Regions from separate parts of the Agrobacterium sp. NPDC090283 genome, predicted to be linked through region 4. Evidence: riboswitches for the same ligand, from Rfam matches in the RefSeq annotation. Region 4 holds a riboswitch; each other region holds the start of a gene.
What was found. Region 4 has a riboswitch for cobalamin ahead of metE (5-methyltetrahydropteroyltriglutamate--homocysteine S-methyltransferase). Riboswitches for the same ligand answer to the same signal wherever they lie in the genome.
Positions count from the first base shown of each region.

Region 1: it holds a riboswitch for cobalamin, as region 4 does, so the genes downstream of both, ACIQUH_RS17775 (DUF1636 family protein) here and metE (5-methyltetrahydropteroyltriglutamate--homocysteine S-methyltransferase) in region 4, are expected to answer to the same signal.
Region 2: it holds a riboswitch for cobalamin, as region 4 does, so the genes downstream of both, bluB (5,6-dimethylbenzimidazole synthase) here and metE (5-methyltetrahydropteroyltriglutamate--homocysteine S-methyltransferase) in region 4, are expected to answer to the same signal.
Region 3: it holds a riboswitch for cobalamin, as region 4 does, so the genes downstream of both, ACIQUH_RS21115 ((2Fe-2S) ferredoxin domain-containing protein) here and metE (5-methyltetrahydropteroyltriglutamate--homocysteine S-methyltransferase) in region 4, are expected to answer to the same signal.

Region 1 is NZ_JBIVYG010000012.1:85,391-93,266, reverse strand. It holds gene cobN (cobaltochelatase subunit CobN) at 1-3,299, opposite strand, end outside; gene cobW (cobalamin biosynthesis protein CobW) at 3,302-4,339, opposite strand; gene ACIQUH_RS17775 (DUF1636 family protein) at 4,336-4,761, opposite strand; cobalamin riboswitch at 4,882-5,097, opposite strand; gene cobO (cob(I)yrinic acid a,c-diamide adenosyltransferase) at 5,233-5,850, shown strand; gene ACIQUH_RS17765 (cobyric acid synthase) at 5,852-7,309, shown strand; gene cbiB (adenosylcobinamide-phosphate synthase CbiB) at 7,296-7,876, opposite strand, start outside.
Region 2 is NZ_JBIVYG010000013.1:77,800-85,675, reverse strand. It holds gene ACIQUH_RS18570 (LTA synthase family protein) at 1-338, opposite strand, end outside; gene ACIQUH_RS18565 (NAD+ synthase) at 560-2,239, shown strand; gene ACIQUH_RS18560 (glyoxalase superfamily protein) at 2,516-2,893, opposite strand; gene ACIQUH_RS18555 (hypothetical protein) at 3,086-3,916, shown strand; cobalamin riboswitch at 4,002-4,186, shown strand; gene bluB (5,6-dimethylbenzimidazole synthase) at 4,283-4,996, shown strand; gene ACIQUH_RS18545 (hypothetical protein) at 5,064-6,017, opposite strand; gene ACIQUH_RS18540 (hypothetical protein) at 6,120-6,779, opposite strand; gene ACIQUH_RS18535 (DUF2865 domain-containing protein) at 7,157-7,876, opposite strand, start outside.
Region 3 is NZ_JBIVYG010000016.1:113,975-121,850, reverse strand. It holds gene ACIQUH_RS21140 (ArsR/SmtB family transcription factor) at 1-213, opposite strand, end outside; gene ACIQUH_RS21135 (class I SAM-dependent methyltransferase) at 271-1,044, opposite strand; gene ACIQUH_RS21130 (ABC transporter permease) at 1,092-1,853, opposite strand; gene ACIQUH_RS21125 (ABC transporter permease) at 1,850-2,767, opposite strand; gene ACIQUH_RS21120 (ABC transporter substrate-binding protein) at 2,773-4,269, opposite strand; gene ACIQUH_RS21115 ((2Fe-2S) ferredoxin domain-containing protein) at 4,286-5,077, opposite strand; cobalamin riboswitch at 5,169-5,361, opposite strand; gene ACIQUH_RS21110 (hypothetical protein) at 5,344-5,595, shown strand; gene ACIQUH_RS21105 (chloride channel protein) at 5,616-7,397, opposite strand; gene ACIQUH_RS21100 (MBL fold metallo-hydrolase) at 7,429-7,876, opposite strand, start outside.
Region 4 is NZ_JBIVYG010000002.1:551,022-558,897, forward strand. It holds gene ACIQUH_RS05470 (TfuA-like protein) at 1-150, shown strand, start outside; gene ACIQUH_RS05475 (hypothetical protein) at 147-1,304, shown strand; gene ACIQUH_RS05480 (helix-turn-helix domain-containing protein) at 1,432-1,869, shown strand; gene ACIQUH_RS05485 (hypothetical protein) at 1,964-2,197, shown strand; gene metE (5-methyltetrahydropteroyltriglutamate--homocysteine S-methyltransferase) at 2,393-4,741, opposite strand; cobalamin riboswitch at 4,841-5,055, opposite strand; gene ACIQUH_RS05495 (ATP-binding cassette domain-containing protein) at 5,138-5,920, opposite strand; gene ACIQUH_RS05500 (sugar ABC transporter permease) at 5,939-7,243, opposite strand; gene xylF (D-xylose ABC transporter substrate-binding protein) at 7,432-7,876, opposite strand, start outside.

The DNA.
Region 1 (7,876 bases), on a different contig from region 4:
TCCACCGCATTGCGGCGGCTATGCCACAAGCCGCGACGGCGGGCGGATAAAAACCGTTCGGCCATCACCTGCGCCGCTTTCGGGTTTTCCCGCAGGATGAAATCGCGCACGTCCTCATTACCGAAATAGGCATCGTAAAGCGCCTCGATCAACGAGGGGGACACCGCATGGGTGGTTTCGGCAAAGCCGATCAGCCGATCCACCGTCTCGACGAATTCCGCCGCGCCGCGCGGACCGTGCCGCATCTGTCCGGCGATGAAGCGGGGATTGACGGCGCGCGCGCGCACCACCCGCGTCAGCGCCTGCGTCATCGACCTTGCGCGCGGGCGCGCCGGATCTGTCGTATCCAGCGCGACAATATCGGCGACGCCGCCAAGCACAGCCTTCGCGGCGGAAAAACCGCCGATGAAGGCGACATCGGAAGAACCGTCCAGAAGGTCGCGGCCCGGATCGTCGCCGCTATGAACCAGAAGATCGGCGCGCCTGACCTGTTCCACAAAACCGGTATCTTCGAAAATCTCCAGCCCATCCCCACCGCCGAAAGCGTGGCTCGCCGCATCGAGATAGGCCTGGCCCAACTCCTCGCGTTCCTCCCATTTACCGCTTGCAAGCTTTTCTTCGATACCGGCGCCATAAGTACCGGGCGCGGAGCCGAAAATGCGCGCCGGAATATACCCGAGCGTGGCGGCCTCTTCCGCCAGAGGGTTGTCGCCCGGCGCTTCCTCCCGCCGCGCAACGGCCTTGGCGGCGGCGTCAAGAAGCGCGATCAGCGCCGGAAACATATCGCGGAACAGGCCGGAAATGCGAAAGGTGACGTCGACACGGGGCCGCCCCAGGCTCGCCGGCGGCAGAACCTCGATGCCGGTGACGCGGCCTGTGGCGGGGTAGTGAATCGGTCTCGCCCCCATCAGATGCAGCGCCTGCGCCACATCCTCACCACCATTGCGCAGGCTGGCGCTGCCCCACAGATCGAAAACCAGATGTTTCGGCCAGTCGCCATGGGACTGCAGATGATGGCGCAGCACCTCTTCGCCCGCCATGCGCCCCAGCTCGAATGCCGTCGGTGTTGGAATGGTGCGCGGATCGGCGGAATAGAGATTGCGGCCGGTGGGCAGCACGTCGAGACGTCCGCGCGCAGGTGCGCCGGAAGGGCCGGGGACGATATGCCGACCGTCAAGCGCAGCAAGCAGGGCAGCCTTTTCCGCTTCGGCGCTTTCAAGCCGCAGAAGATCGGTCTCGCCCTCGGCGCAGCGGCCAAAAACATGCTGACCGTCCTTGATGGCGAAATCCTTGAGGTCGCAGAGAAAGGCGTCAATGCGCGACAGCGCCGCATCGGCATCGTCCTTCGCAGCCACGCCCGCCTCAGCCGCAAGCCCGGTCTCCCGCGCTTTTTCGACGATCAGCTTCGCCAGCCGGTCACGGCGGCGGCGATCCAGCCCATCCGCCTGCGCATATTCGTCGACCAGCTGTTCCAGCGCCGACTGCTCCGGCGAAAGCCCGGCATTCACCAGCACCGGCGGAACATGGCCAATGGTCACGGCCGCGATACGCCGCTTGGCGACCGCCGCCTCGCCCGGATTGGAAACGATGAATGGATAGACCACCGGCAGTGGACCGGTGACGATTTCGGGAAAACAATCGCGGGAAAGCGCTACCGTCTTGCCGGGCAGCCACTCCAGCGTTCCATGCGCGCCAACATGCACGATGGCATGCGCACCCGCAATCCGCTGCATCCATGCACCGAAGGCAATCAAAGCATGACGAGGTGGCAGGGCAGGGTCGTGATAATCCACCCGACGATCCTCGTTACGACCCCGGTCCGGCGCGAGCGCCACGAACACGTCGCCGAAACGGGCGGCGCGGAACCGGAACGCGCCGTCAACGAGTGCGTCGTCATCCGTTGCCACACCCCATGTCGCGTTTACGGATGCGGCGGCAGCCGGCGGCAAGGCGGAAAAATGAGCGTCATAAGCGGGAAGATCAATTGCCGCTCCCTGCTGTTCGATACGCTCGAGCAAAGCCCGTGCGGTTTCAGGAATATCCTCGACCGCATAGCTGGCCCCGGCCAGATCGCGCAGCATTTCGAGCACGCTTTGCGGCACGTCGAGGCCGACGGCATAACCGGTTCGCCCGGGTGCCGCACCGGGATAATCCGGCATCAGAATGACGATGCGGCGATCTCGAGGAGGCGCATTCCGCAGCCGCAGGAAAGCGGCGATACGATTTGCCACTTGCTCGACACGGTCAGGCTCTGGCACATTCAGGAGACTGACGCCGCCATCCATTCGCGTCTGTTTGAACGAGATCGCACCGGCGAGAATCCGGCCATCCAGCTCCGGCAGGACGACATGCATGGCAAGATCGGAGGGATTGAGGCCACGGGCATTTTCCGCCCAGCCATCGCGTCGCGTCGTCGCCATCACCACCTGAAACACCGGCACGCCGAGACGGTCGAACAGTGTTGCGCCGCCGTCATCCGTCTGGCTGGCAAAGGCTGTAGCGGTTATGATGGCGGCGGGCTTCAGATCGGGCAGCGCCGTTTCGAGGAACCGGACCGCCTCGCCATCCTTCAGGCCGCTGACAAAAATCGGCAAGGGCGCAAAGCCGCGCTGCGAGAGCGCCTCGAAAAGCGCCTCCACAGGCGCGGCATCCGCCGCCAGAAGCATGGAGCGGTAAAAGAGAATAGTCAGAACCGGCGCATCGGCGGGAAAACCCGCACAGGCTTCCAGCCGATCCACAACGCCCATACCGGGCCGGTAAAAACCGGCTTTCGGTAGCGGTTCGGCTTGGATATCCGGCCATGCCTCGCCCGTTGCAAGAGCGGCAAGACCAAAAGCAAGCCGGTCCATATTTTCCTGCCCGCCCTCGCGGAAGAAGGAGAGGACCGAGCCCAAAATCCGCCGATCGACGGTCGAGGCCGCTTCAAGCTTCTCGTCCCTTTCGCTGCACTCACCCGGCAAAAGTAGAAGCCTGATACCGCGCCTGCGGGCAAGAATGGAAAGCTGATCGACGCCGTACCGCCAGCGTTCCGCACCGCCGAGAATCCGGATAAGGATAACGCTGGCATGTTCCGCTGTCTTTTCGATCCAGAGATCGACCGACATGGGATGCCGAAGCTCGGACAGGTTGGCGGCTGACAGGGAGGGGAGTGCGCCCTCTGTTTTCCGCCACGCCTGTTCCACCCCTGCCAGATCGCTTGCCGAAAAGGACAGCATCACCACATCCGACCGGGGCTGGTTGAGATCAACCGGCTCTATCAGATCGTCCAGAGACGAGGACGTGGTGGCGAGAATATGCATCGTCAGGCGGCCAGCATCTGTTCGATCTTTTCGCGGTTCAGACCCTTTTCGCCGATGACGACGAGGCGGCTGCGGCGCTCTTCACCCGCCGCCCAGGGCCGGTCGTAATAGTGGTTGACGCGGCTGCCGACAGCCTGCACCTGCAGGCGCATCGGCTTTGCGGAAACCTCGATGAAGCCCTTGATGCGCAGGACATTTTCCGCAGCAGCCGTTTCGGCGATACGGGCTGCCAGCGCTTCCGGATCGGTCACGGCCGGCAGGTCGATGACGAAGCTGTCGAAATCATCGTGTTCATGGTCAAGTTCACCATCATGATGGGTGCGGCGGTTTTCGATATCCTCTTCCACTGCAAGGCCGAGACCGATCAGAACGGCGGGGTCGATGGCGCCATTCGAGGCCACGACGATCTTTGCCGCCTTCGGCAGATGTTCGAGAACATGCGCCCTGGCCTTGTCCAGACCGGCATCGTCAAGAAGATCGGCCTTGGTCAGCACGATAAGATCGGCGCAAGCGACCTGATCCTCGAAAACCTCTTCGACCGGGTCATCGTGATCGAGTGCCTCGTCATTGGCCCGCTGGGCGACGAGTGCTTCCACGTCATGCGCCACTTGACCTTCGGCAAGGGCGGCGCCGTCCACCACCGCCACGACGGCATCCACCGTCACGCGGCTCTTGATCGCCGGCCACTGGAAGGCCTGCACCAGCGGCTTCGGCAGGGCAAGGCCCGAGGTTTCGATGAGAATATGCTCCACCTTGGGCTGGCGGCTTAGAATCTGTTCGATGGCGGGCTGGAAATCATCCGCCACCGTGCAGCAGATGCAGCCATTGGCCAGTTCGACGATGTTTTCTTCCGGGCAGCTCTCAATACCGCAGCCTTTGAGAATTTCGCCATCGATGCCGATATCGCCGAATTCATTGACGATGATCGCCAGCCGCTTGCCATCCAGCTTTTCTAGAAGACCGCGCAGCAGCGTGGTTTTTCCCGCCCCCAGAAAGCCGGTAACAATCGTGCAGGGAACGCGGTCCAGAAGGGTGCTCATGATTTCTCCTCGGTAAAATCGAATGGGGGAATGCGCGCCACCATGCCGCGCTTTAAGGGTTCGGGGCGGCCGCGCCAAGGCATCAGGCCATCGGGGGCAACGGCCAGCAGCCGCGCGCCGGTCAGCAAATCTTCCGCATCACCGGGGGTCAGCCCGCCGAAAACATAGGACCAGCCGTTGGCACTGCGCAGTACGGCACTAAGCCCGCGCTTGCAATTGGCAAGGCAGTTGACGGAACGGACGGTGATACCCGTTTCCTCCGCCTTTGCGATGACGGCATTGACAAGATGCGAGCCGGGGCGCGGTTCGGCATTGGGATCGGCTTCATCGCGACAGCTTCTGCAAACGAAGACGGTCACGCCGGGCGCCGTTTCGTCCGGCGTGTTTCCGCCTGCAGATGAAGATGTCGCTGAAATATCCAAACCGTATCGTTTCCCGCGCCTTGCAAAAAATATCTCGGGGTGCGGATATCGAAAACGGCAGGCGGACAGGCGCAAACCGGATGTTCGATCTAACCGACTGACCGGAGCACCCCGCCCGACAGACGTTTTTCCTGAAACGGCAGGTCTCCTGGCTCGCGGCTTTACACCCTGACACCGCCTTCCCGAACCATCTTAGAGGTCCAGTGGCTTTACGGTGCGGGCTTACCGCTTACAGTTGCGGGGGCAGCCACGGAATGACCCGGTAATCGGGTTGGAACCGTGTTCCCTCTTAGCTTTTCCCGTTGCCGCGAAAAGACCGTCAGTTCGCTACCATTAGGCTGAACGGGCGTAAGGGTCAATGCCGCGGCCCCGTGGCCGGCGCATTGCCGGGTGCGGCAAATTGGGTATAGTCGCCGCTCCGAACGGCGGGTGGCAGCGGATCCCGCGCCACTGGATGAAAAGGAAAATGCAATGACACGCGACATCAGCGACAGCGAAGCCGAACGCCACCGGCAGAAAATGGTCAACCGCAAGACGGTGCAGGATGCCGAAGTTGCGGCAAAGACCATCGAAAAAGGCCTGCTGATGATCAATACCGGTCCCGGCAAGGGCAAGTCCACGGCCGCTTTCGGCCTTGCCCTGCGCATGCTCGGCACCGGACGGCGGGTCGGCGTCGTGCAATTCATCAAGGGCGCATGGTCGACGGGCGAACAGCAGGCGCTGACTTTGTTCGGCGACAAGGTTGTCTGGCGCACCATGGGCGAGGGTTTCACCTGGGACACGCAGGATCTGAAGCGCGATGTTGCGGCGGCCACAAAGGCCTGGGAAGAAGCCAAGCTCCTGATGGCCGACGAGACTATCGGTCTCCTGATCCTCGACGAGCTGAACATCGCGCTGCGTTACGACTACCTGCCGCTGGAGGAGGTGGTGGAAACGCTTTCTGCCCGCAGGCCCGATCTGCATGTGATCGTCACCGGCCGCAATGCTAAGCAGCCGCTGATCGACGCCGCCGACATGGTGACGGAAATGACCCTCGTGAAGCATCACTTCAAGGCGGGCGTAAAAGCGCAGGCGGGGATAGAATTCTGACATGGCGGCACGGGTGCTGATGTTTCAGGGAACCGGCTCGGATGTCGGCAAGTCGCTGATGGTGGCGGGGCTTGCCCGCGCCTTCGTCAGGCGCGGCCTCTCCGTCATGCCGTTCAAACCGCAGAACATGTCGAATAATGCGGCCGTCACCGCCGATGGCGGGGAGATCGGCCGCGCACAGGCGCTGCAGGCGCGGGCGGCGGGCGTGCCGCTCTCCGTTCACATGAATCCGGTACTGCTGAAGCCGCAAAGCGAGACCGGCGCGCAGGTGGTGGTGCAGGGCAAGATCGCCGGCAATGCCAGGGCAGCCGATTATCAGCACATGAAGGCCGGGCTGATGCCGCGCGTGCTGGAAAGCTTCGACCGCCTGAAACAACAGGTCGATCTGGTTCTGGTGGAAGGGGCGGGCAGCGCATCCGAAATCAACCTGCGTGCCAATGACATTGCCAATATGGGTTTTGCCAGAGCTGCGGACGCGCCCGTCATCCTGATCGGCGATATCGACCGGGGCGGTGTCATCGCCAGCCTCGTCGGCACGAAAGCAGTGCTCGAAAACGATGACGCGGCGATGATCGAAGGTTTCATCGTCAACCGCTTTCGCGGTGATCCGACCCTGTTTTCGGACGGCATGCGGATAATTGCCGAAAAGACCGGCTGGACCTCGATCGGGCTTCTGCCGCATTTTGCCGACGCCGCAAAATTGCCGGCGGAAGACGCTCTCGGGCTTTCCGGCCCGGCTGAGCGAAAACCGGGCGCGAAGATCCGCATCGCCGTGCCGATCCTTCCGCATATTTCCAACTTCGATGATCTCGATCCGCTGGATATGGAACCGGATGTCGAACTGATCCGCGTGCGGCCGGGCGAAACCGTTCCCGCCGATTGCCGGCTGGTCCTGCTTTGCGGTTCGAAATCCACCATCGCCGATCTTGCCGTGCTGAAAAACGCTGGCCTCGACATCGATATCAAGGCGCATGTGAGACGCGGCGGCTATGTCCTGGGCCTCTGCGGCGGATACCAGATGCTTGGAAGAACCATTGCCGATCCTGACGGTATCGAAGGTCCGCCAGCGACGGTCGACGGGCTCGGCCTGCTGGATGTCGACACTATTCTGACGGGTGACAAGAGACTGGTTTCCGTTACAGGGAAAAGTTTCGACGGAATTGATTTATCCGGCTATGAAATGCATGTCGGTGAAACCAATGCCGGACCCGACAACCTGCCTTTTTCGAAAATTGACGGGCATGAGGACGGCGCCATATCACCTGATGGCCGCATCTTCGGCACCTATATCCATGGCCTTTTTTCAGATGACCACCAACGCGGCGCGTGGCTTGAGCGGCTTGGCGGACAGGGCACGGCACTGAACTACGATGCGCAGGTGAACACCGTTCTTGATCGCCTTGCGGCGCATATGGAACAACACCTCGATCTCGACAGGCTGCTTGCTATAGCGCGATAAGGATTGCCGGCAATCCGAACAGGCCGATCAACAGCAGGTCGGCAACCCGCGCCAGCCTCAGCGCCGTGCGAATATCCCCCGCAACCAGCGCCGCCCTTCCGCCTTCGCCCATGAAACGCGCCTCGATCATCTGCCCGCCATAGGAGCGAGGCCCGGCAAGCGCAAAGCCAAGCGCGCCGGCCAGTGCCGCCTCCGGCCAGCCGGCATTGGGGGAACGGTGATGACGGGCATCGCGACGTATCGCGGCAACCGCCCCACTGGGCGACGCGCCCTTGACGAAAAATGCGGCGACCACGAAAAGACCGCCGCTGAGCCTCGAGGCTGGCAGATTGACCAGATCGTCCAGCCGGGCAGAGGCCCATCCGAAGGCCTCATGACGCGGCGAGCGATGGCCGATCATGCTGTCGGCCGTATTGATCGCCTTGTAGGCCGCGCCGCCCGGCAAGCCCATGAGTGCAAGCCAGAGGGCGGGGGCGACGATGCCATCGGAAAAATTCTCGGCCAGACTTTCGATCGCCGCCCGGCAGATCGCCGCCTCATCCAGCTTTTGCGGATCGCGGCCGACGA
Region 2 (7,876 bases), on a different contig from region 4:
GAAATAAGCCCGGTCAGCGCGCAGAGCGGCGCAACTGCGATGAGGGACAGATAACGCCGGCCAAGAAGTGCATCCAGTGCGACGAGAAGGGTGAGCACGGCGGCAATGGTGGTCATGCCCGGGCGGGCGGAGGAGGTGAGGAAAACACCGACATCATGGAGCGAACCACGGGCGATCCATTCCAGCGCCACGACGAGCACGATCGACGCGACCGTCAGATTGGCAAGCGGATGGGCCGCGGCCGAAAGCTTCGAAAGGCTCCTTGTCCATGCGGGCGAAAAGACGAAACCAGCCTTTTCGGAAGCCGTTGTTTTTGGCGCCGAATCTCTCAAACTCATACTCCGGTATTTCAGGCGTCCGCCCAATCCGGGGAGATGAATCGGGCGTCGCAAAAGTGTCATGTAACTGTCACATAAGCGCGATGAACGCGACATGAACTTTGCGCAACCTGGCTGGCGCGGCGATAACCTTAGCGTGAACGCGTGCCTGCCATGCGTAACGGATGCCGCCATGCAATTGCCGCGTTGCGGAGCGGGCACGGGCGCGGTATTGAAAAGCCATGAGCGACAGACACGATATAGAGAACCATCTCCGGATTGCCGTCGGGCAGTTCAATCCCACCGTTGGCGACGTGGCGGGCAATCTCGCCAGGGCGCGCGAGGCAAGGGCCGATGCGGCAACGCAGGGCGCCGACCTTCTGCTTCTGACCGAGCTGTTCATTTCAGGCTATCCGCCGGAGGATCTGGTGCTGAAGCCGGCTTTTCTGAAGGCCTGCCTGAAGGCGGTGGAAGAGCTGGCGGCGGAGACCGCCGATGGCGGGCCGGGTGTCGTCATCGGTTTTCCGCGACAGGGCGAAACGGGCCGGCACAATTCTGTGGCGCTGCTGGATGGCGGCAAGATCATCGCGCTGCGCGACAAGATCGACCTGCCGAATTACGGCGAGTTCGACGAGAAGCGGGTTTTCGCCGAAGGATCGATTTCCGGTCCCTATAATTTTCGCGGTGTGCGCATCGGCATTCCGATCTGCGAGGAAATCTGGAACGACATGGGCGTGTGCGAAACGCTCGCCGAAAGCGGGGCGGAAATCCTGTTGGTGCCGAACGGGTCGCCCTATTATCGCGGCAAGCTCGATGTGCGCCATCAGGTCGCGCTGAAACAGGTGATCGAGAGCGGCCTGCCGCTGGTTTTCGCCAACCAGCTGGGCGGGCAGGACGAACTGGTGTTCGACGGCGCGAGTTTCGGTTTTAATGCCGACAAGACGCTTGCCTTCCAGATGAGCCAGTTCGAGGCCACACTTGCCGTCACCGACTGGAAACGCACTGCCGATGGCTGGCATTGCGAAAGCGGGCCATTCTCGAAAATTCCCGAAGGCGAGGAGGCGGATTACCGTGCCTGCATGCTGGGATTTCGTGACTACGTCAACAAGAACGGCTTCAAGAGCGTGGTTCTCGGCCTTTCCGGCGGTATCGATTCGGCGATCTGCGCGGCACTGGCTGTCGATGCGCTGGGCGAGGAGCGGGTGCGCTGCATCATGCTGCCCTATCGTTATACATCGGAAGAATCGCTGAAAGACGCCGCCGATTGCGCGAAAGCGCTGGGCTGCCGTTACGATATCGTGCCGATTTCGGAGCCGGTGGAAGGGTTCCTCTCGGCGCTCTCCGATCTCTTCGAGGGCACGGAAGAGGGCATTACCGAGGAAAACCTGCAGAGCCGCACGCGCGGCACCATTTTGATGGCCGTCTCGAACAAGTTCGGCTCGATGGTGGTGACGACGGGCAACAAGTCCGAGATGTCAGTGGGTTACGCCACGCTTTATGGCGACATGAATGGTGGTTTCAACCCCATCAAGGACCTTTACAAGATGCAGGTCTATGCCATTTCCAGCTGGCGCAACGCCCATGTGCCGCCGGGCGCGCTCGGTCCTTCCGGTGAGGTGATCCCGGCCAATATCATTTCCAAGGCCCCGTCGGCCGAATTGCGGCCCAACCAGACCGACCAGGATTCGCTGCCGCCCTATCCGGTGCTGGACGATATTCTGGAATGCCTGGTCGAGAAGGAAATGTCGGTCGAGGAAATTCTGGCGCGCGGCCATGATGTGGCGACCGTGCACCGGGTGGAGCATCTGCTCTATCTCGCCGAATACAAGCGCCGGCAATCGGCGCCGGGCGTGAAGATCACCAAGAAGAACTTTGGGCGTGACCGGCGTTATCCGATCACCAACCGGTTTAGGGATCGGTGATTGCGACGGTTTCCGGAAGGCGTGGTTAACGCCGAATCTTCTTCATAAACAGGGCGATTGCTGTACGAAGGTGCGGCAAATTTCTTCTCCCCGCCGGGGAGAAGGTGGCCCGAAGGGTCGGATGAGGGGGCTAGCTCTCGATCTATCTCGACCCTCACCCCCTCATCCCGCTGCCGCGGACTTCTCCCCGGCGGGGAGAAGAAACAAGTGGCATGCGCCCGGTCCACGGCGCGGATATGTGAATGGCGCGGAGAGCACCCGCGCCGCTTCCTTACCTTAAATAACCTGCCCCACATCGATGCGGTTGCCATCCGGGTCTTCGAACACAAAGGCGCGCAGGCCATAATCCTTGTCCTGCAGCCCCTTGATGATGCGCAGCCCCTGGCTCTTGCACAGCGCGTGCAGCGCATCGACATCGCTGACCATCATATGCGCGACATTGAAGGGCGCTGCCTTGTGGGTGGGCTGCAATGTCAGGTGCAGCTCGGCATTGCCCTGTTTGAGGATCATGAAACCGACGGGGGTGCCGTTTTCGAAGGTCTTTTCGAAGCCCAGCACGCCAACGTAAAAATCATGGGCCTTTTCGATATTCCTGACAGGAAGCATGGCGGCGATCCGCCCGAAGCGGATGCCGTGATCGGCGATGGTATTCATCGCGGAACCTCGGATCTGGGAGAAACGGCAGGCGGCGCGGACGGTGCCGGGGCGCGGGCGTTTTTTCCGGTTTGAATTTGCAGGACGGTGCCTGCCGCCCTAGGATCATAATCGAGGCGATGGCGGATGCAAACGGAATGTCTCTATTGCCGAGCGCCTTGAGCGAGAACACAGACACGCCCGGGAGGCAGAATGCGCAGCTCCATCGAAATCTTCAACATCCGCACCCGGCAGATGCGGGTGGTGTGGCAGACGCCTGATCTCTTCGAAGCGCCGAACTGGTCGCCGGATGGAAAATACCTGCTGTTGAACAGCGAGGGGCTGCTTTATCGCCTGTCTCTTTCCGGTAGGGCCGCGCCGGAAAAGGTCGATACCGGCTTTGCCGCGCTCTGCAACAACGATCACGGCATTTCGCCTGACGGTTCGCTTTATGCCATCTCCGACAAGGTGGAATTCGGCAAGAGCGCCATCTATCTCCTGTCCTCTATGGGAGGCGCACCGCGGCTGATGACGAGGAACCTTCCTTCCTACTGGCACGGCTGGTCGCCGGATGGGAAAAGCTTTGCCTATTGCGGCATTCGCGATCAGGTCTTCGATATCTATTCCATGGATGTCGAGACTGCCACCGAGACGCGGCTGACCCATGGCGAAGGCCGTAATGACGGTCCGGATTATTCGCCGGATGGTGCGTGGATCTATTTTAATTCCAGCCGCACCGGGCAGATGCAGATCTGGCGGGTGCGGGTGGACGGTTCCGCTGTCGAACGCATTACCGACAGCTCCTATGGCGACTGGTTTCCGCATCCGTCACCCAGAGGTGACAAGGTGGTGTTCGTCTCCTATGACGGCGACGTCTTCGACCATCCGCGTGACCTCGACGTGCGGGTGCGGCTGATGGATATGGATGGCGGCAATGCCGAGACGCTGTTCGAGCTTTTCGGCGGGCAGGGCACGATGAACTCGCCCAACTGGTCACCGGATGGGGATGAATTCGCTTATGTCAGGTACTTTCCGCTAGAGTGACGGGCAGGACGAGCGAAGGTGTGGGATCGCCCGTGGTCACTTTGCCGCACCACCGGCGGGATACTTGCATTTGCAAGTTTTTTTGCCCATAGGTTTTGGGTCAGGTGCCTGCCGTTGAGGCGGGAGAATCGGGAATTCGGTGAAAGACCGGAACGTGCCCAGCGCTGTGAGGCGGATGCCCTTTTTCTCATGCCACTGAAGTCATTCGGGAAGGCGAAAGGGGGCGGATGAAGCCGAGTCAGAAGACCGGCCTGGCAGGATAGACCGAACCGCGCGGACGGCGGCAGGTTGCTGAAGAGGCGCGTCGTGCATGCGAAAACCGGCATGGTTTCGGCAACCGCGCGCCCGCATTGTTGGGGTTAAACGATGCCGACCGATCCGTCCGCTGGCAATCCATTGCAAGCCAGTTCAAGCGATCATGCGCTTTCACCCGCCCGCCCGTTTTCCGGCGCGGAGCGCGAGGCGATCTATCGCGCCATCGAGACGCGGCGCGATGTGCGCGACCAGTTCCTGCCAGATCCGCTGCCGGACGCCCTTGTCGAGCGCCTGCTGAAGGCGGCGCATTCGGCGCCCTCGGTCGGTTTCATGCAGCCGTGGAACTTCACCCTCGTTACCGATGGCGCCGTGCGCCAGGCGGCATGGGTGGCCTTCAGCCGCGCCAATGAAGAGGCGGCGGCGATGTTTGCCGGCGAGCAGCAGGCGCTTTATCGCAGTCTCAAGCTTGAAGGCATCCGCAAGGCGCCACTCAGCATCTGCGTCACCTGCGATCCGACGCGGGGCGGCAAGGTGGTGCTGGGCCGCACCCACAATCCGCGCACGGATGTCTATTCCACCGTCTGCGCCATCCAGAACCTCTGGCTCGCGGCCCGCGCCGAAGGCGTCGGCGTCGGCTGGGTCAGCATTTTCCACGACAGCGACATTCGTATTATTCTTGGTATTCCCGACCATATTGAAATCGTCGCCTGGCTGTGCCTTGGCCGGGTCAACGAACTTTACACTGAACCGGAACTGGCGGTGAAAGGCTGGCGGCAGCGCGTGCCTTTGGAGGAACTGGTGTTCCGCAATCGCTGGGGCGGTTGACCGGGCGGCTCCACCCCTCCCGGACGAAACCGGGAAGGGTGGGCTTTGAAGGGTGGCTTTCGTCTCTTCAAACGACAGTGCAGTTAAAAAGATTGAGGATGGGGTGAATGGGGCTGGCGAGGCTGATCGCGCCGCTTGCACCCCAGAACAATCCGACGACATTATTGCCGGCGGTGTCGATGACGGCGCTGCCGCTATCGCCCGGCTGACTGAAGACCTCGCCGGCCCGACGCGGCGATATGCCGATCTGGTTGCGCATATTCGGCTGCTGTACGTCGTAAAAGCCGGAAACGACGCCATTGGTGATATTGGTCGTCACGCCCGATTTCGTGACATTCATGTTGAGCGCCGCAACGGCCGCCCCCAACGGCGAGGGGAGGTTGTAGATTGCGCCGATGGTGGCGAGCCGGCCATTCGCCGGGCTGGCGACAGCCGCATCGACGCCATAGGGCGTTCCCTGATAGACGATGTTGCCCCTCTGGAAAGCGACGATATTGGCGGCAAGATCGCCAAACCAGGTGCGTGCCGGTTGCGACACGTCATCGCCGATCTGGGCATTGTCCCGGCAGATGACATGGGCATTGCTCATGATCAGCGGTGCTCCGTTGGCGGCCCGGACGACCAGCCCGATGGTGCCGACGGTATCCGTCCAGGACCAGTAATCCGGGCTGCCGCTGATGCCGCCGACCATCGGCTCCACGACTTTTTCGCGCGGGTTGTCGGAAAGGCGTCTGGGGTGATCCTTCCATTCCGTGCCGGGCGCGGGCGGTGTCAGCACCGCCTCGCTCGGGCGGTCGAAGGATCCTTCCCGTACCTGCAGCGGCGCGCCGCCCAGCGTCGTCATCAGACCCGCCTTCAGCGATGGCTCCGGCGCGCGGTGGTAAAGGATCAGGCCAAGCTCCTGTGTCAGTTCGCCGGCGGCGTCCTCAAGCAACCCGACGCCGATCGCCGTGACGCCGGGTATGCCTGTCAGCTGATGGTAATGCCGCTCCTTGAGCGCGGTGAGTTCCTCGAAAGTCATTCGCTTGCCTCATGGAAAAAGGGGTGAAGGATGGATGTCCGGCTTTACAGGGGCGGCGTGTCCGGTGGGGTGAAGGGCTGCGCCGCCCGTGCCTGAGAGCCGTCAGTTCAGCGGAATGATCTTGCCGCTGGAGAGAGCGCCGCCGCCGGCCGGCGGAGGACCGCCAGCCGCCGCCTGATCGGCGAGCATGCGGTATTGGGAGGTGCCTTTTTCAGTGCTGATGGTGCCGGAAACCGTGTAGAGATAGACGTCGCCGGAGACGGCGTAGTCGTTGCTCTGATTGTTCACATAGAACTCGATCTCGACAGTCGACATATTAGTCGCGCGTTCCAGGAAGGCGTCCATCAGCATGGTGATCTGCTGATCCGTCAGGCCCTTGGAGCGCATTTCCTGTTTGGTCTTTTCATAAGAGGCGGAAGCGCCGCCGCCGCCGAAGAACCAGGTCCAGACCGAGAGATTGGCGCTGGCCGTGGTCTTTTCGTATTCGTTGATCTCCTCGCGGTAGGAAGCATCCAGCATTCCGAGCGCAAGCGTGTTGAGGTCCCTCACATCCTGGCTGGAAAGGGCCGAGATTTGCAGCTGGGCCTTGATTTTTCCCGTGGTATGCGCCGGCACGGTATAGGAAATGCCGGTCAGCTGTCCCATGCCGGAGACCGAGATGGAATAGGACTCCTTCGCTTCGCCTGTCGGCAAAGTTGCGATGACCGGGACAAAAGGATCGAGCAGTTTGACGCCGGTTGCGGTGATCTGAATGGATGTCATGGCTATACTCCTGATGGTTGTGTGCTTCATGGGTCAATGAAACTCTGATCGTCCACTCGGGGTCGAGATGGGCGACATGATCGTCTGGAGATGCATGAAAGGCGCGAGCGGCTAAAGCCGCACCACATATATATATTTTGCATGTTCTGCTTATCCACTTTAAGTGGATTTTTTTATAATATGCACTCTTACAGCGAAGTCAATCGCGTTCGTGAGTACAACTTCTATATGAATATTTGCCGGCAAATGGGGTGAAGAATGTGTTTATCCATGGCCGAAGGATGGATCAAAGCAGGCCGCGGGACGGGCGCGGCCTGTACGGAAGTGACGCATCGCGTCTGGCGTCGTGGAACATGCGAGGGCTGGCAGCGCCGTCTTTATTGCTGCGGCTGTATGCCCTTCAATGCCGGGTTCTTCAGGTCGATCCGGCCCGTCTGGTCCGGCAGGAATTTCGGGCCGATGACGCGGACGCGGCTATCGTTCGGATCATAGTCGCGTTCGGGCACGGGCTGTTCCGGCGGTTTTGCGGCCTGTTGCTGTTCGGCAGGCTTCTCAGCCTTGTCACCACTCCTGTCACCTTGGGGTGATGGAATGGTGGTGATGCCGGAATAGGCTTTTTCGGATTCCGGCCGGGCCGCCTCTTCCTGCTTCTGCATATCCTGGTGATAGGCGGCCATGTTGCAGGCGCAGCCGGGCGCTTTGGCAGACGAATTACGATAGGCGAAGGCGGTCGGCAGGTCCTTGTAGGGTTTGCCGGTTTGCGCAGACACCATGTCGGCGGTTTCCTGATCCGCCATGGAGTGGAAATAAAGCTCCGTCTCTGTCCCCGGACACATTTTCTGGCATTGCTCCGCCTGGGCGCGGAAATCGAGCGGCGAAGCGTTGGAGGCAATCGGGAAAAACGAGCCGTCGCAGGTGCGCACGCAGAGTGTGCGAAGTCCGCCCTCGGCGGCGTTTGGATAGGGCGACAGGCCTGCCTGTCCCGGTTCACCGCCATTCTGCCGGAAGGCATCGGGGTAACGCGTGACATCGGGCGCCGGCGACACTTGTGGGTTCATGTCCTCTGCGGGGCTGCAGCCATTGGCGTCGAGTGCGGC
Region 3 (7,876 bases), on a different contig from region 4:
GATCGACCGGCTTTGCCGCTCGCTTTTGACAAGCCCTGCCCTCGACAATGTGGCAAGATGTGCCGACATCGTGTTCTGCGGAATGTCGATGAGACGCGCAAGTTCACCCGCCGCAATACCCTCGGGCTCGAGGCGTACGAGAAGCCGGAAAGTCTCCAGTCGGGTGGATTGGGCGAGCGCGCCGAGCGCCGTTATCGCAATGTTGTTATCCATATATCCAGAATAACGGATATATTGCCGCTGTCAACAGCGACGACTTCATTATCTCGCTCACGGGCGGCGGCACGTCAGTATGAAACGTCGGTAGACATAGGTGCGTAGCCTGTTGCGCAGGTTGGCGTTTTTACGCTGCGCTTGCGCTATAGGGTCGTGGGAGTGCAGTTCGATGCCGGCAAAGCCTGCGGACGTCAGAAGCGGCGTCAGCATGTCGGGCCTCAGCCCCTGCCCGAACGGAAGAGCCTTCATGATGGCGGCGTGGTGAACGCTCTGGGCGCCGTCGTAGCTCTTGTCGGCACCCACCAGGCGGTCGATGAGCCAGATCAGCTGGCTTGCAAAGCGCCCTGCCGGCTTTGGCTTCGCCCAGTCACCATCGAAGAACAGCAGGCGACCGCCCGGACGAAGCAGCCTGAACCACTCGCGAAAGGCCTTTTCGGGCTCGGTCAATGTCCAAACCAAATGCCGGCAGATGATTGCATCATAGGACTGATCCGGTTCCATGGTGTTTTCAGCATCCGCCATGATGAAACGTAGCCTCGGCTTTCCGGCATGTTTCGCCCGCGCCACGGACAGCATCGCCTCTGAAAAATCCAGTGCCGTGACATCATGGCCAAGATCATGAATCAGCCGCGTCACCTCGCCCGTGCCGCAGGCCAGTTCAAGGATGTGCTTTGGCTCTGTACCCAGCAAGTCCCTGATCGGCTTCTGCCATGCGTCCGCCTCCGGACCGGCAGCAATCCTGTGTCCAAAGGCAAGATCGAAAGTTTCGGATCTTTTCGACCAGTAATCCCGGATTTCTTCCTTCAGATCGAAATTGCCGCCATCCATTGTTTGATCCTTTAGGTATTGCACGTTGTTTCCACCTTGGCGAAATGTCAGTCAGCGGTGTCGAACAGCGCATTGAGCGTTCCGACCGTCATGGCGATCGCAACACCCGGCCAAATCATCAGGCTCGGATGGTCGAAGATAAAAACGCGATATTCGAAGAGCATGGAGCCCCAGTCCGGCTTTGATGGATCAGCGCCAAGGCCGATAAAGGCGAGCGAGGCATAGGCGGTGACCGCAAAACCCGCTTGGTTGCCGGTATGGGTCACCATCAGCGGCAGGAAGTTCGGCAAAAGATGGCGGATGATCATCCGGAATGGCGGCACACCGAGGGCCTCCGCCGCATGAACAAAGGTTTGCCCGAGCACGCGCTGGCTGAGAGAATGGGCAAACAGGGCCGTCGGCCCGATGCCGGCAAGGCCGAGTGCCAGTCCCGCCGTCATGGGCGTCAGACCGAAAACCGCCGCCGTCGTGAGCGCGATGATCAGCGTCGGGACGGTGATGAAGAATTCGCAGCAGCGCAGCAATGCGCGCTCCTTCCAGCCACCCAGTACGGCGGCCGCTGTGCCGAGCAATGTCCCGCCGGTAAATGCAATGAAGCCAACCGAAAAAACCACCAGCGCCGTGCGCCACCCGCCCGCCATGATGCGGGACAGAAGATCGCGGCCGAGGTGATCGGTTCCCAGCAGGTGGCTCGCTGTCATGCCCGAATGACGGGCAAGAATATCCACCGCATCCGGATCATAGGGCTGCCAGAAGGTGCTCAGGAGCAGGAAAAGAAGCAACATGGCAAGTGCGGAATACCGGATCATCGCCCAAGCCGCGGATCGAGAAAACGTTGAAGTATCTGAACGATCAGGTTCATGAGGAGCAGCCACAGCGCAATGACCATGACATAGGCCTGCAAGACCATCTGGTCGCGCACCGCAATGCTCTGCACGAGAAACTGGCTGAGACCCGGAAGATTGAAGAGAATTTCCATGGTCGCGGTCGAACCGATCACCCAGCCAGCCTCCGAACGGACCGCCGAAAGCAGCGCATAAAAAGCACCGCGATGCGCGTGACGCCAGAGAGCCTGCCGGCGCGAAAGCCCCTTGGCGAGAGCGGTGCGGAAATAGGGCTGCCGCATGGTTTCCATCATGTCTCGCCGATAGACGCGGGCAAAGACGGCGGCCGAATGCGAGGCTATCAGCATGACGGGCAGCACGATCGCGGTGGCGTCGGTCGCGAAGGGACGCATCCATCGCAGCTGGACACCGAGAACCCAGAGCAGAATCAGCCCGAGCCAGAAACCTGGAACGGCCTGAACGAAGACTGAAAATGCGCGGCTTGCACGGTCAGTAACTCCACCTGGCCGTGCCGCCGCGAAAAATCCGATCGGCACTGCGACGGCGATGGCGAGGAACATGCCCGCAAGGCCGAGCATGAGCGAAACCGGAAGACGCTCGCTAAACTCCGCGAAAACGGGTTCACCGGTGCGGAAGGACCGCCCCCAGTCACCGGTGACGAAATCCGCAAGCCAATGCAGATAACGCAGAGGAAGGGGCCGATCGAGGCCCCATTCTTCCCTCAGCGCGGCGACGGTTTCACTCGTTGCCGTCAGGTTCCATACCCTGATGGCGATTTGCACGGGATCGGCAGGCATAAGGGCAATAAGCGTGAAGGATGCAAGCGAAAGCGCAAGCATTGCCAAAGCCGAACGCATGCCGAACCGGAACAATTGCATCAGAACTACCTGGTCTCGCCGATGTCGGCGCGAAGGACATAATAGTCCGAACCCCAGGGCTCATAATTCTGAAGCCGCTTAGAAAGGCCCACATACCAGACCGGCGAGACCAGAAAGGAAGCCGGAACGTCCGTGAACAACTTTGCCTGGGCATCGAGAGCAATTGAGGCCCTTTCGCCGGCGTCACCCGCCGTAGCGAAGCGGTCGAGGATCGCATCAAATTCCGCAGAGGAATATTTCGAATAGTTGAGCGAAGCACCGCTGCGCAGCATCGAATTCAGGAAAAAGGCCGGATCGCCGTTGGGCGCGGTGTGCTGCGCCCAGAGCGCGATATCGAATTCGCCCGCGGCCGCCACATCCTGAATGTTTTCCACGACCTTGGTGTCAAGCGCGATACCGACCCTGGCAAGCTGCGCCTTCACGACAGGCAGCATGGTAACGAGGTCCGGGCGCTGCGGATAGGTGATGGCGAGAAGCCGCAGCGGCAAGCCGTCCTTTGTGCGGTTCCCTGCCCCGTCCTTGACCCATCCGGCGTCATCGAGAAGTACTTCGGCCTTTTTGATGTCGGTCGGCCGCGGCTGCTTTCCAGCGAAGGGGAAATAGGCGGCATAAGCGCCGGTGGCCGGCTCACCGCCATTGATCGCAGCAGCCAGCTCCTTGCGATCGAAAGTCAGGTCCAGCGCCTCCCGCACTTTGATGTCGGCGGTAATCGGCCGCTTCGTATTGAGGAAGGCGAAATATTGATAACCGACCGGGAAGGACTTGATCGTCAGGGCCGGATTGGTTTCCAGCCGCTTCACGACTTCCGAGGGCAATCCAAAGGCGAGGTCCAATTCGCCCGCCTCCAGCGCAAGTGTCATGCTTTGCGCGTCGCCGAACCTGCGGAAATCGACGGGAGAGCGGGAAACCGCATCGGTAAAGTGAGCATTAGGCGCGAGTTTCAGCGATGTATCCGCCTTGAAATCTGCAATCTGATACGGCCCGGTGAAGAGAGCGCTGCCGTCGGCGGCCGGCGTATAGGCGACGAGCGGCCACTCCGCAAACAGCGCCTGCAGGAAGGACACCGGTTTCTCCGTCGTGATATCGAGCGTCAGTGCATCGACTGCCTTGAAGACAAGCTTTCCACCTGTCGCAAGCGCTGCCTTGTTGGTTGCGAAAGTATGCTCAAATCCGGCCGCAAGGGCTGCTGCCGTTACGGCAGAACCATCGGAAAAGGTCCGGTTCGGTTTCAGCGTCACTGTCCAGGTCAAATCGCCGGTGCGTTCCGCTTTCTCGGCAAGGTCAGGCACAAGCCGGCCCTCCTTATCGACGGTAAAGAGGTTCTGGCCCACTCCATGACTGACAAGAGCCCAGCCATTGGAGCCCTTTGCGGGATCAAGGCCACTTGTGATGTAAGTGGCGCCAACGCGCAACGGTTCGGTGGCAAGCGTATCGGCCGCCACGCCTGTGATGAAAGCCGCGAGCCCGGCTGCCGCCAGACGCGAAAAGCTCTTTATCGGCATTATGTTTCCTCTCATGCTATTCGGAAAGATTGCGCAGCCGCTGTTTGCGACCGGTCGGGTGATAGGCGAAGTCCTCGACGATACGACCACCAAGCAGGTGTTCGGCAACGATACGATCGACGGCCTCTTCGGTGACGCCGCCATAATAGGTACCCTCAGGAAAGACCTGCATGACCGGCGCAAGGTTACAGGGGCCGAGACAGGTCGATTTGGCCGTCATGGTGCCATCGCCCGTTACCCTGAGCTTTAGCCGTTCTTGCTGGTTGCGCAGATGCCCCCAGATCGCGTCCGCACCGGCTGAATTGCACGGGGCACCCTGACAGACGAGCACGCGGCGCTTTTGCGCAGGCACCAACGACCCCTCGCTTGCCGGGCGCACCGACGGTGAAAGATCGAGTTCCTTCGCCGTTTGGGCGAGGTCGTTGATAAGGGGCGTCATCAGGCTGCTTGCGGTAGGGCTCGCGGTTATAGAGAGCGGGGGCCAGGGGCGTGGGTCCGCTGCCCGCCATCGTTTCAGGCTCTTGGTGAGCCAGTTCTGAAAGCTCGGTTCCAATGGCAACATGAGCGGCACGAGAAGGAGATTGCCGAAACCCTCATCGATGAGCGCGCCGAGCGCTTCGCGCAAAGACGGCGTGCCCTGCTCGGTGAATGCGATGCGAACGGTTCTCGCTCCGCGCAGCTGCCCCGCCAGCGCCGCAAGACGCTGCATGTCCTGATGCGGCGCTGCCGCGAAAGCCGATTTGGCGACAAGCAGCACGGCGTCGGGCTGAGAGGGCTCTCGATAGGTTGGTTGGATCTCGGTTGTCACAATGCCTCATTCACGAGGCGGCGACGAAAATGACAGGCCTCCGGCATCAATGCCGGAAACAGCCATCATTCCCATGGCACCCCCCGACCACGGAATTACAATATGTCAGGCAGGTCTCCTGGCTTGCGGGTCAAAGCCACCTCACCCGTCTTCCCGGCATTTCTGCCAGTGACATTGTGGGCGATTGGCTCACCGCTTACAGTTGCGGGACAGCTCCGGATCTTCACCGGATTCCCTCTTAGCTTCCACCGGCTGGCGGAAGAACCATGACGGAGCGAACCTACACTGCCGCAGGCCGCTGTCAACCGCCTGCGCCGCAAGTGAACACGCTACGCAAGTCTCCTTCGTCCAATCAATTGTTACGTTATAAAATTACATACACATGGTTTTATTTGCTGGTCAACCCCATGTTTTACGATGCGGTACCGAATTGGCGCACCCACCACCGGCATCGCGTGGAAACCAAAAATCAAAAGGAAGATATGATCAATAGAAAATATAATTATATCAATATATAAAGCAAATAACATAAAGTAATTTATAGCTCACCGGAGGCCTCCCGGCGTCGCAATTCAAGCTCTTCACTGTAGCGCCTGAGCGTGTGGCTCTCCGTCAGCAGGCCAACCGGGCGGTTTTCGATCTTGTCATTGACGACCACCAGCGCCTCGCTTTCCGCTGCATCGAAAGCCGCCGCCGCCTGCCGGGCGTTCATGGTCGGCAGCAGCACGTCGTTCTTGTACTGCAGATAGGTTTCGAGACTGATCTTGCTGGGATCGCGATCCATCGGGTCGGCGTAGATTTCCGGCACGAGGACGATGCCGGCATAACGACCGTCATCATGGGTCATGATCACCCGTTGCGTCGAGCCGAGCGGGAACTTCTCCTTGAAGGCCGGAAGCCCCATGCTGACAGTGGCCTTGCGGATATCGGCACGCATCATCTTGCCGACTGTGAGGTCGCGGATCCAGCCGATATCGTGGGCACTGCGAATACTCTCGCCCCGCAGGTGAAAACGCCAGGTGGCGAAGGAGTAACCGAAGGTGGTGCGCACCACGAGCGAAGTGGTGATGACGGCGGCCAACACCAGGGCCGTGATCTGGAAGTCGCCAGTCAGTTCCAGCGCCAGAAACGTCATCGTCAGCGGGCCGCCGATGATGGCGGCGGCAAAGGCGCTCATGCCGATCACGGCGTAGACGATAGGTGCTGTCGACCCATAGCCGATATAGGGTGCGCAGAGCGCGAAAATCTTTCCGAGCAGCGATCCCATGAAGAGCGACGCGAAAAACAGGCCACCGCGGAAATTCGAGCCGATGGAAATGGCGCTGGCTGCCGCCTTCAGCACGAAAAGCCCGGCCAAGCCGTATATCGTCAGTTCGGCATCGATATTGAGATGCAGCGCGCCATGGCCGCTCGACAGCACCTGCGGTGAAATCAGCGCAAGCCCGCCCACCGCCACACCGCCGATGGCAGGACGCAGCCAGCCCGGAATGGCGCTTTTGCGTGCGGTTTCTTCGATAAAGGACACCGCCTGCATCAGCACGATGCCGATGGCCGCACACACGACGCCGAGAAAGATGGCAGGCACATAATCGGCCGGCGATACACGGCTGGCATCGACAATATCGATCGAGATGCCATGGCCGCCGATTATCCCTATAACCGTCGTCGCCACCAGCGCCGAGACGATGAGCGGCGCAAGCGTCACCACGGTATAGGTGCCGATGATGAGTTCTATCGCATAGAACGCCCCCGTCAGAGGCGCATTGAAGGCGGCCGCAATAGCGCCCGCAGCGCCGCAGCCGACAAGGATACGCATGTCCCCTCGCCTCAGCTTCAGCTTGATGCCGATCTTCGAGGCGACGCCGCTGGCGATCTGCGTATAACCGGCCTCCAGCCCGACGGACGCGCCAAAACCGTTGGAAACGATATTCTGCACACAGACGATGATGCTGTCCGTCAGCGACAGGCGGCCGCCATGCAGCGCATTCGCCTCGATGGGGTCGACCATGGGTTTCTTGCGGGTTTTCGACAGGATGAAGATGATCAGGCCGAGCACGATGCCGCCCATGATCGGGCCGGCGAGCACGATCCGTCCGGAAAGATCGCTGCTGCTCAGCCGCTCGACCCCGAAAACCAGCACATGCAGCGCCGTGCTAAGAGCGCCGATCAGCGCCACCAGAAGGCCCGCCGCAATGCCGATGAAGACGGCAAGGATCACCAGTCCCAGTTCGCCGCGCCTGAACATCGCCCGCAGGCGACTGGCGCGCAGATTGTCGAAGAAGCTCGCCATACTGGGTGCACGGAAAGGCCTGGTCGACATGCTGTTCCTTTTCAGGCGGCGTCAGACATAGTCAGAGCGCTTCGAACTCGATCTCGAAACGCATCTGATCATAAGCCGGTTCAACATGATCAGGCGTTTCACGCATCACCGTGTCATAATCGAGCGGAATATGCATGTGGGTCAAGATCGCTCGTTTGGGTGCGAATCTCTCGATCCAGCCGAGCGCCTGTTCCAGCGACAGATGGCTGGGATGATAACGGTGCTGCAGCGCGTCGATGACGAGGACATCGAGACCGGCGAGCTTCGGCAGGCTTTCAGCCGGAAAATCGCTGACATCGGTGCAATAGGCAACGTCACCAATACGGAAGCCGAGCGAATGCACATCGCCATGCTGCTGCATGTGCACGTTGAACGGGATCGGACCGCCTGCCCCATCGATGATGAGGGCCGCGTCGATATCGGCGATGATCCGCGGTTCGACGATGGGCGGATAGCTGCTGCCCGGCGGGGTCTCCAGG
Region 4 (7,876 bases):
TCCGTCAAAAGAAACGATGCGGCCAGGCTTCTGGCGGTGCTTGCGGGCGAGACATTGCCATCGCCACCGCCGCAATCATGGAAGCTCCAGAATACGATGTTTTTCCAGCAATTGGCCGCGCGGCAGACGGCAGGGGACAAAACATCTTGAGTGCCATCCCGCCCCTGCCGCTGATGCCCGATTGTGGCGGGCTGATCCGCACGATCGCGCTCGCATTGCCTGCCTCTTTTTTTGCGAAAAACAGGGCCGATGACACTGTTTCACCGCTCATTCCAATCGGAAACCTGCTCTCGGCACTGCCTGCGGATATCACCGCCGCGATTGTGATCGACCGCGCCTCTCTCGGGTCAGCACGAGACTGGTTCGACCACCTGCCTGTCTCCTGCCGCACCGAGCTGATACCCCTTGCCGAAAACGACAGCGTTTCGGATCCTTGGGTACAGGATATGTTACATGTGCGTGCGGCTGATCCCGAGACGGACGCTGCGGCGGAACTCGTGCTGGTGGCTGAGAAGGCCATCGGCGCCAGCCTGGCCGAATATCTGGGAGCGGCAACCACGCATTCGCATGTCGCCTTGGCAGGGGGCAACCAGCTTGTCGGCCCGGATTTTCGGCTAGTGGGTCATTCCAGCCTGCAAGATGACAGGGGGATCGGAAAGAATGCGGCCATCCCTTCGCAGCGATGGCGAGAGATTCAGGCTTTTGACGGCAGAAGCGTCTTCAGTTTCGGTTATCGGCCGGAAGATCTCGGCAAAATCCCGGCCTCTTCCGATTTTTCTTCGAAGGAGACCTGCGAAGCTGAAACTATCGGTGAAAAAATGCACCAATGCGGCTTCCACGTCGACCAGTTCGTTTCCGTCACCGGTCTGATAAGCGCGGGCCGGCCGCTATTGCTTCTTGCCGACCCCGTCGCGCATGGCGGATGCCATGCCCGCGCCGTAACCGAGCTGAAACGAAAACTGGACGCCTCGGCGCTTTGGCTCGTGCGGCAGGGCTTTGCGATAGAACGAAATCCCATCCCGGTTTCGCCGGCCATCGACACCAACAAATGCCTGCCCAGGCTTTACAACAATGTCATTCTTGAAAATGTCACACGTTCCGGTCAGAAACGGCCATTCGTCTGGGTTCCGCATTTCGGCGATACCGAGTCGCTGGAGGAATTCGACGCGATGAACCGAAAAATTTGGGACAGAATCGGCTTTCAGGCCATCGGTGTGGCCGGATGGAGCCATCTTTCCAGCCGCAACGGTGCGTTGCGTTGCGCGACAAAAATTATAAATCGCAGCCCGCACACGCGATTATGAATGAAAAAACCGTGCTATTTTGTCAATAAAGCTTCATAATACCCGTGGAAATTGTGTTGAATGTATACCTTCAACAATATTAATTGATAATCATCGGATTTAATAACCTCAACCGGAGGAATTTGTAATGCACGCCAAACTACCCAGCCCGATCGACGTCCATGTCGGCGCACAAATCAGAATGCGCCGCAAGTCGCTCGGCATGAGCCAGAGTGCGCTGGCCGGGCGATTGGGCATCACCTTCCAGCAGGTCCAGAAGTATGAAAAGGGCGCCAATCGCGTCGGCGCGTCCCGTCTGCAGGCCATTGCGTCGATTCTCGGCGTGGAGGTCAGCTCCCTGTTCGCCAATGCCACGCCCGATGGCGACCCGGCCAATCCGGCCCTTGGCACGATCAATGCCATGCAGACCTTCGTTGCCTCGAATGAAGGCTTTTCGCTCAACCAGGCCTTTTCGCGCATCAAGAGCGCCGCCGTGCGCAGAAGCATCGTCGCTCTCGTGACATCGCTCGCCGCGAGTGAAGCGGCGGAAAATGCCGTCGCGCCGGCGGACAAAAACGACGATTGACGCAGGTGTGACGCTCGCGTGACGCTCGATATGGTCGAAAATGAACAACGCAGCATCAACGCGTTTTCATACTGTCGACTGTCGAGAGGGAATCATGGCGGCGTCTACCACAGCTATACTTGAACAGGACAATGCAGACGAGATTCTGGCGCTCGGGCGGATGGTTTCCTATCTTTGCCAGCGCTCGAAATCTCTGGAACTGGGCATGTCGACCTATTTCCTGGAGATGGCATTGTTGTCGCTGGCCCAGGACATCAATCAGCAGGGTCTGCTGCCCGTAAGCGCAGAGCTGAATGTCAGCACCTTTGCGCAGGCCGACCTGCATTGAACGCTTTCGCAACGGCGTAAATCCGCCGGGATTGAGCGTTTCCACACCGATCTCCAGTCGTAGGCCCGGGAGCGTTCTCTTTATCTGCCTTTCCGGCCGGCTCAATCCTGCCGGACAGGCATTCATATACCCCTCCCCCACATTTTCCCGGCGGAAGCCGTGATGAGGCCCGGCTCCCGCCGGGCCTCATCCATATCAGAGTACCGCGCGGCGAAGCTCGGCAGCGGCGGCGACCATGTTGACCAGGGCCGGCCTGACCTCTTCCCATTTGCGGGTCTTCAGGCCGCAATCCGGATTGATCCAGAGCTGCCGGTCGTCAAGCCGCTCTCGCGCCAGCGCCAGAAGATCGACCATTTCTCCAACCGCCGGCACACGGGGCGAATGGATGTCGTAAACGCCGGGACCGATCTGGTTCGGGTATCTGTAGGTCCGAAACGCATCCAGCAACTCCATCTTCGAACGCGAGGTCTCGATGGAGATCACGTCGGCGTCCATCGCCGCGATGGCGTCGATGATCTGGTTGAATTCGGAATAGCACATATGGGTGTGCACCTGGGTGCGATCACCGACGCCGCTCGAGCAAATGCGGAAGGATTCCACCGCCCAGCCGAGATAATCCTGCCAGTCCCGGTGCCGAAGCGGCAGTCCTTCACGAAGAGCCGCCTCATCGATCTGGATCATCTGCGCACCGGCCGCTTCCAGATCATTGACCTCATCGCGGATGGCGAGCGCGATCTGCCGGCATGTCAGGCTTCTGGCGATATCGTCGCGAACGAAGGACCAGTTGAGGATCGTCACCGGTCCGGTCAGCATGCCCTTGACGGGCTTTTCGGTGAGCGACTGGGAATATTCCCACCAGCGAACCGTCATCGCTTTCGGACGCGACACGTCGCCGAAGATGATGGGAGGACGCACGTAACGCGAGCCGTAACTCTGCACCCATGCATGCTGGGTGAAAGCGAAGCCGGAAAGCTGTTCGCCGAAATATTGCACCATATCATTGCGCTCGAACTCCCCATGCACGAGAACGTCGAGACCGATTTCCTCCTGCCAGCGAATGGTCGCTTCGGTTTCCTTCTGCAGGAATTTTTCATATTGCGCATCGGTCAGCGCCCCCTTGGAATGCGCCGATCTGGCCTTGCGCACCTCCGGCGTCTGCGGGAAGGAGCCGATGGTCGTCGTCGGGAAAAGAGGAAGCGCAATGGCCTGCGACTGCACTTTCTGCCGCTCAGCAAACGGGCTCGCCCGCTTCCTGTCGGCCTCGCCAATCGTTGCGATACGCTTTTGAACGGCGGTATCGGTTACCTTCGACGAGGAGGCGCGTGTGGCAACCGCCTTCGATGCAACCTCCAGTTCCGCCGCAACAGTGCCCTTGCCCTCACCGAGAGCCTTGCCAAGTGCGGCAAGCTCGCCGAGCTTCTGGGTGGCGAAAGAAAGCCAGCTTTTCAGATCGGCATCGAGACCGGTTTCCAGTTCGAGATCAACAGGGACATGCAGTAGCGAGCACGACGGCGCGATCTGAAACGCCGCCGCGCCGCCTGCCGCGATGATGGGTTCCAATCGGCTGACGATTGCGGCGAGATCGGCGCGCCAGATGTTGCGGCCGTCGATGACGCCCAGAGACAGGACACGATTTTCCGGCAACGTCTTCAACGCCGCCTCCAGCGCACCGGGCGCGCGTACCAGATCGATGTGAAGACCCGCAACCGGCAGCGCTGCGACGGCTTCGAGATTATCCTCAAGCCCACCGAAATAGGTGGCGAGCAGGATTTTCAGATCCGGCGCGGCCTTCGACAAAGCCTGATAGGCCACAGCCAGCGCGTGACGCTCCCCCTCGGAAAGGTCCAGCACCGCGACCGGCTCGTCGATCTGCACCCATTGAGCACCGGCCGCATGCAGGCGGCGCAACAGCTCTTCATAGACAGGCAGCAGCCCGGCCAGCAGATCGAGCGGCTTGAAGGCCGCTTCGCGCGCCTTGGCGAGCTTCAGGAAGGTGACCGGACCGAGAATGACCGGGCGCGTATGGATGCCGAGCGCCTTCGCCTCAAGGAAGTGGTCGACCGGCTTTTGCGAGGTGAGCACAAAATGCTGATCCTCTGAAACCTCCGGCACCATGTAGTGATAGTTGGTATCGAACCATTTGGTCATTTCCAGCGCCGGAGCGCCCTGACCATGATGCGAATGTCCTTCATGCCCGTGGCCGCAGCCTGCGTGCCCTTCGCTCTGGCTGCCACGCGCCATGGCGAAATAGGTGGACAGGGAAACATCTCCACCCGCCCATCCATAGAGGGGCGGAATGGCGCCCACCATCACGGCCGTGTCGAGAACGTGATCGTAAAGGGAGAAATCGTTGGAAGGGATATGGGTAATCCCCTTTTGCTGCTGGAGCGCCCAGTTTTCGGCGCGCAGCCGGGCGGCGGTTTCGAGCAGTTCCGTCTCGGAAATCTTTCCGGACCAGAAGCCTTCAAGCGCGAACTTCAGTTCGCGATGGCGTCCGATCCTCGGAAAACCGAGCGATGCGACTGTAATGGTCTTGTCTGGCATTGTCATACCCCATTTGGTTGTGGGGGCATGGGTAAAGCGGACGCGTGCAGGACCGGCCTTGGCCGAAGCATTGCAGCAACCACCGGGACACCCCGCCCGTGGACGTTATTTTGTCCTGGCAGGTCTCCTGGCTTGCGGGTCGTCGCCTTTGCCCGTCTTCCCGGGGCTTTCACCCCAGTGACGTTGTGGACAAAGGCTCGCCGCTTACAGTTGCGGGGGCAGCTCCGGTCTTGCCGATTGTCGGCGCACCGGATTCCCTCTTAGCTCCGGGATCGGGCAACCAAGCCCGGAGAACCATGACATCGGCAATTCTCACCACGGATACCACAATGTCAATAGACATAAAGAAATCTTTATATCTTTATTTCGTTCGATGGCGGCACGGCAGGCCGGTCGTCAGGAGACGACCGCGCCCGGCCCAGGCACCGCGCCCGAAGGCACCTTGCCAAGAATGATCATGCCGAGAACCTCGTCCTTGGTCACATCCTGCGTGCGGGCATGGCCCACCACCTTGCCGTTCTTCATCACGAAGACCCGGTCGGCCAGATCGAAGACGTCGTGAATATCGTGGCTGATGAGGAAGATGCCGATGCCCTGCCGTTTCAGTTCCTTGACGAGATCGCCCACCTGCGCCGTCTCCTGCGGCCCGAGTGCTGCCGTCGGCTCGTCCATGATGAGAATGCGGGCATCGAACAGAATGGCACGGGCAATCGCGACAGACTGCCGCTGGCCGCCGGATAGCGCCTTCACCGGCTCCTTGAACCGCCGGAAATTGGGGTTAAGACGCCCCATCACCTCGCGGGCCGAGGCTTCCATGGCGACATCATCCAGCGTGCCCCATTTCGTCTTCAGCTCACGGCCGAGATAAAGATTGGCCGCCGCATCGACATTGTCGGCCACGGCCAGCGTCTGGTAGATGGTCTCGATGCCGTATTTCTTGGCGTCGCGGGGATTGCGGATATCCGCATCCTCACCGTTGATGAGGATATCGCCGCCGTCGCGCCGGTATGCGCCGGAGAGGATTTTGATGAGTGTCGATTTTCCCGCACCGTTGTGGCCGAGAAGGGCGACCACCTCACCGGGGAAAAGATCGACAGAGGCGTTTTCCACCGCATGGATGCCGCCGAAGGAAATGGAAATATTGCGCATTTCCACGAGGGGCGTGACTTGGTCCGTCATAGGAGTTCTCCTCGGTTCTTACTTGGCGCGGGCGCGGTAGATGGTGTCGAGCCAGACGGCGACGACCAGAACCACACCGACGACGATGCGCTGGAAGGGCGTATCGATGCCCACCAGCACCATGCCGGATTGCAGCGACTGCATGACGAGCGCGCCGAGCATCGCGCCCGCTATGGTTCCCACACCGCCGGCAAGCGAGGTGCCGCCGATGACGGCCGCCGCGATGGTGTAAAGCTCGTCCAGTTCGCCCTGGGCATTGGTGGCGGCGTTGAGGCGGGCGGTTGAGATCGCCGCCGCGATGGCGCAGAGAACGCCCATCAGCGTGAAGATCTTCACCGTGACCCAGCGGGTCTTGATACCGGCAAGTTCGGCCGCTTCCGGATTGCCGCCGATGGCGAAGACATAACGCCCGAAGCGCAGCCGTGTGGCGATGAAGGTCATGACCGCACCGACGGCAAGCGCCATCAGCACCGGAATGGCGATGCCGTGCGAAATGAACAGACCGCCTTCAGGCCAGGCGATGCCGTTGGCATCGGCATAGTTGCGGGCGATGTTGACCGGCCATGGATAGCTGTTGACCACCGCCACGAAGCCGACGACGATAAGGCAGCCGAGCGCCACCAGAAAATATTCCGCCCAGACCGGCCGCAGCGGAAAGCCGAAACGGCGGCGCTGATGGCGGGAATTCAGGATGGCCGCCACGATGGCGACGCAGGCAACCACGGCTGCGATCCAGCTCCATGTCGCGCCGATCGAACCGCTGGTGCCGCCGCCCATCAGGCGGAAGGTGGAATCCATCGGCGCCACGGTGCGGCCGCTGGTGATGAACCATGTGCCGCCGCGCCAGACCAGCAGGCCACCAAGCGTGACGATGAAGGAGGGCACGTTCAGGAAGGCGATGATCGAGCCCTGCAGCATACCGATCGCGCCGCCGACGAGAATGCCGACCAGCAGCGTGACGATCCATGTCGCGGAATGTTCGAAGCCGAGGATTTGCGGCAGGATCTCCGCCTGCATGACGCCCATGATCATGCCGGAAAAACCGAGGATCGACCCGACCGACAGGTCGATATTGCGGGTGACGATGACGAGCACCATGCCGGTCGCCATGACAGCCACGGAAGCGGTCTGCACCGAAAGGTTCCAGAGGTTTCGCGGCGTCAGGAACAGCCCGCCGGACAGGATATGAAATCCGATCCAGATCAGAAGAAGTGCACCAACCATGCCGAGCAGTCTGGTATCCAGCTCGGTAGCGTTGATGAAGCGTGTTATCGAGCCTGTTTTTTCCGTCTTTTGCGACGCTGTGGAATTGGATTGGGTCATGTCGGCCATGAACTGCCGGTGCTCCTCACATCTTGGGTCGTTTTGGCTTGTCTTCGAATCGCCAGAACGATCCAAGTTTTGTTCTTACGCATTCTCCGGACGGAAAAGCCGTTCCGCGTTTCCTGGAAATGCTCCAAAGGGCGCCGCGCCATGAACCATGGCGCAGCGCCCAACCGGGACGTATTCGATCAGTCGCAGGCCTTGACGGATCCGGCCTTCACACCCTGGCAGGCCGTTTCCTTCTTGATCCAGCCGGCATCGATGACCGTGCCGAGATTGTCCTTGGTGATGGCGATCGGCTTCAGGAAGACCGACTGCATCGTGACCTTCTTCGGGCCGCCATCAAAGGTGGTGACACCCTTGATTTCCGTCATCTTCTTGCCGCCCGCCAGTTCCAGCGCGATGCCGGCCGCTTCCTTGCCGAGTTCACGGCTGTCCTTCCAGACCGACACCGTCTGCGTGCCGAGCGCGACGCGGTTCAGCGCCGCGAAATCGGCATCCTGACCGGAAACGGGAACCGAACCGGCCATGCCCTGCGCGGCGAGAGCGGCGATGGCGCCACCCGCCGTGCCATCATTCGAGGCGACGACGGCATCGACCTTGTTATTATTCTTGGTCAGGAACTGTTCCATG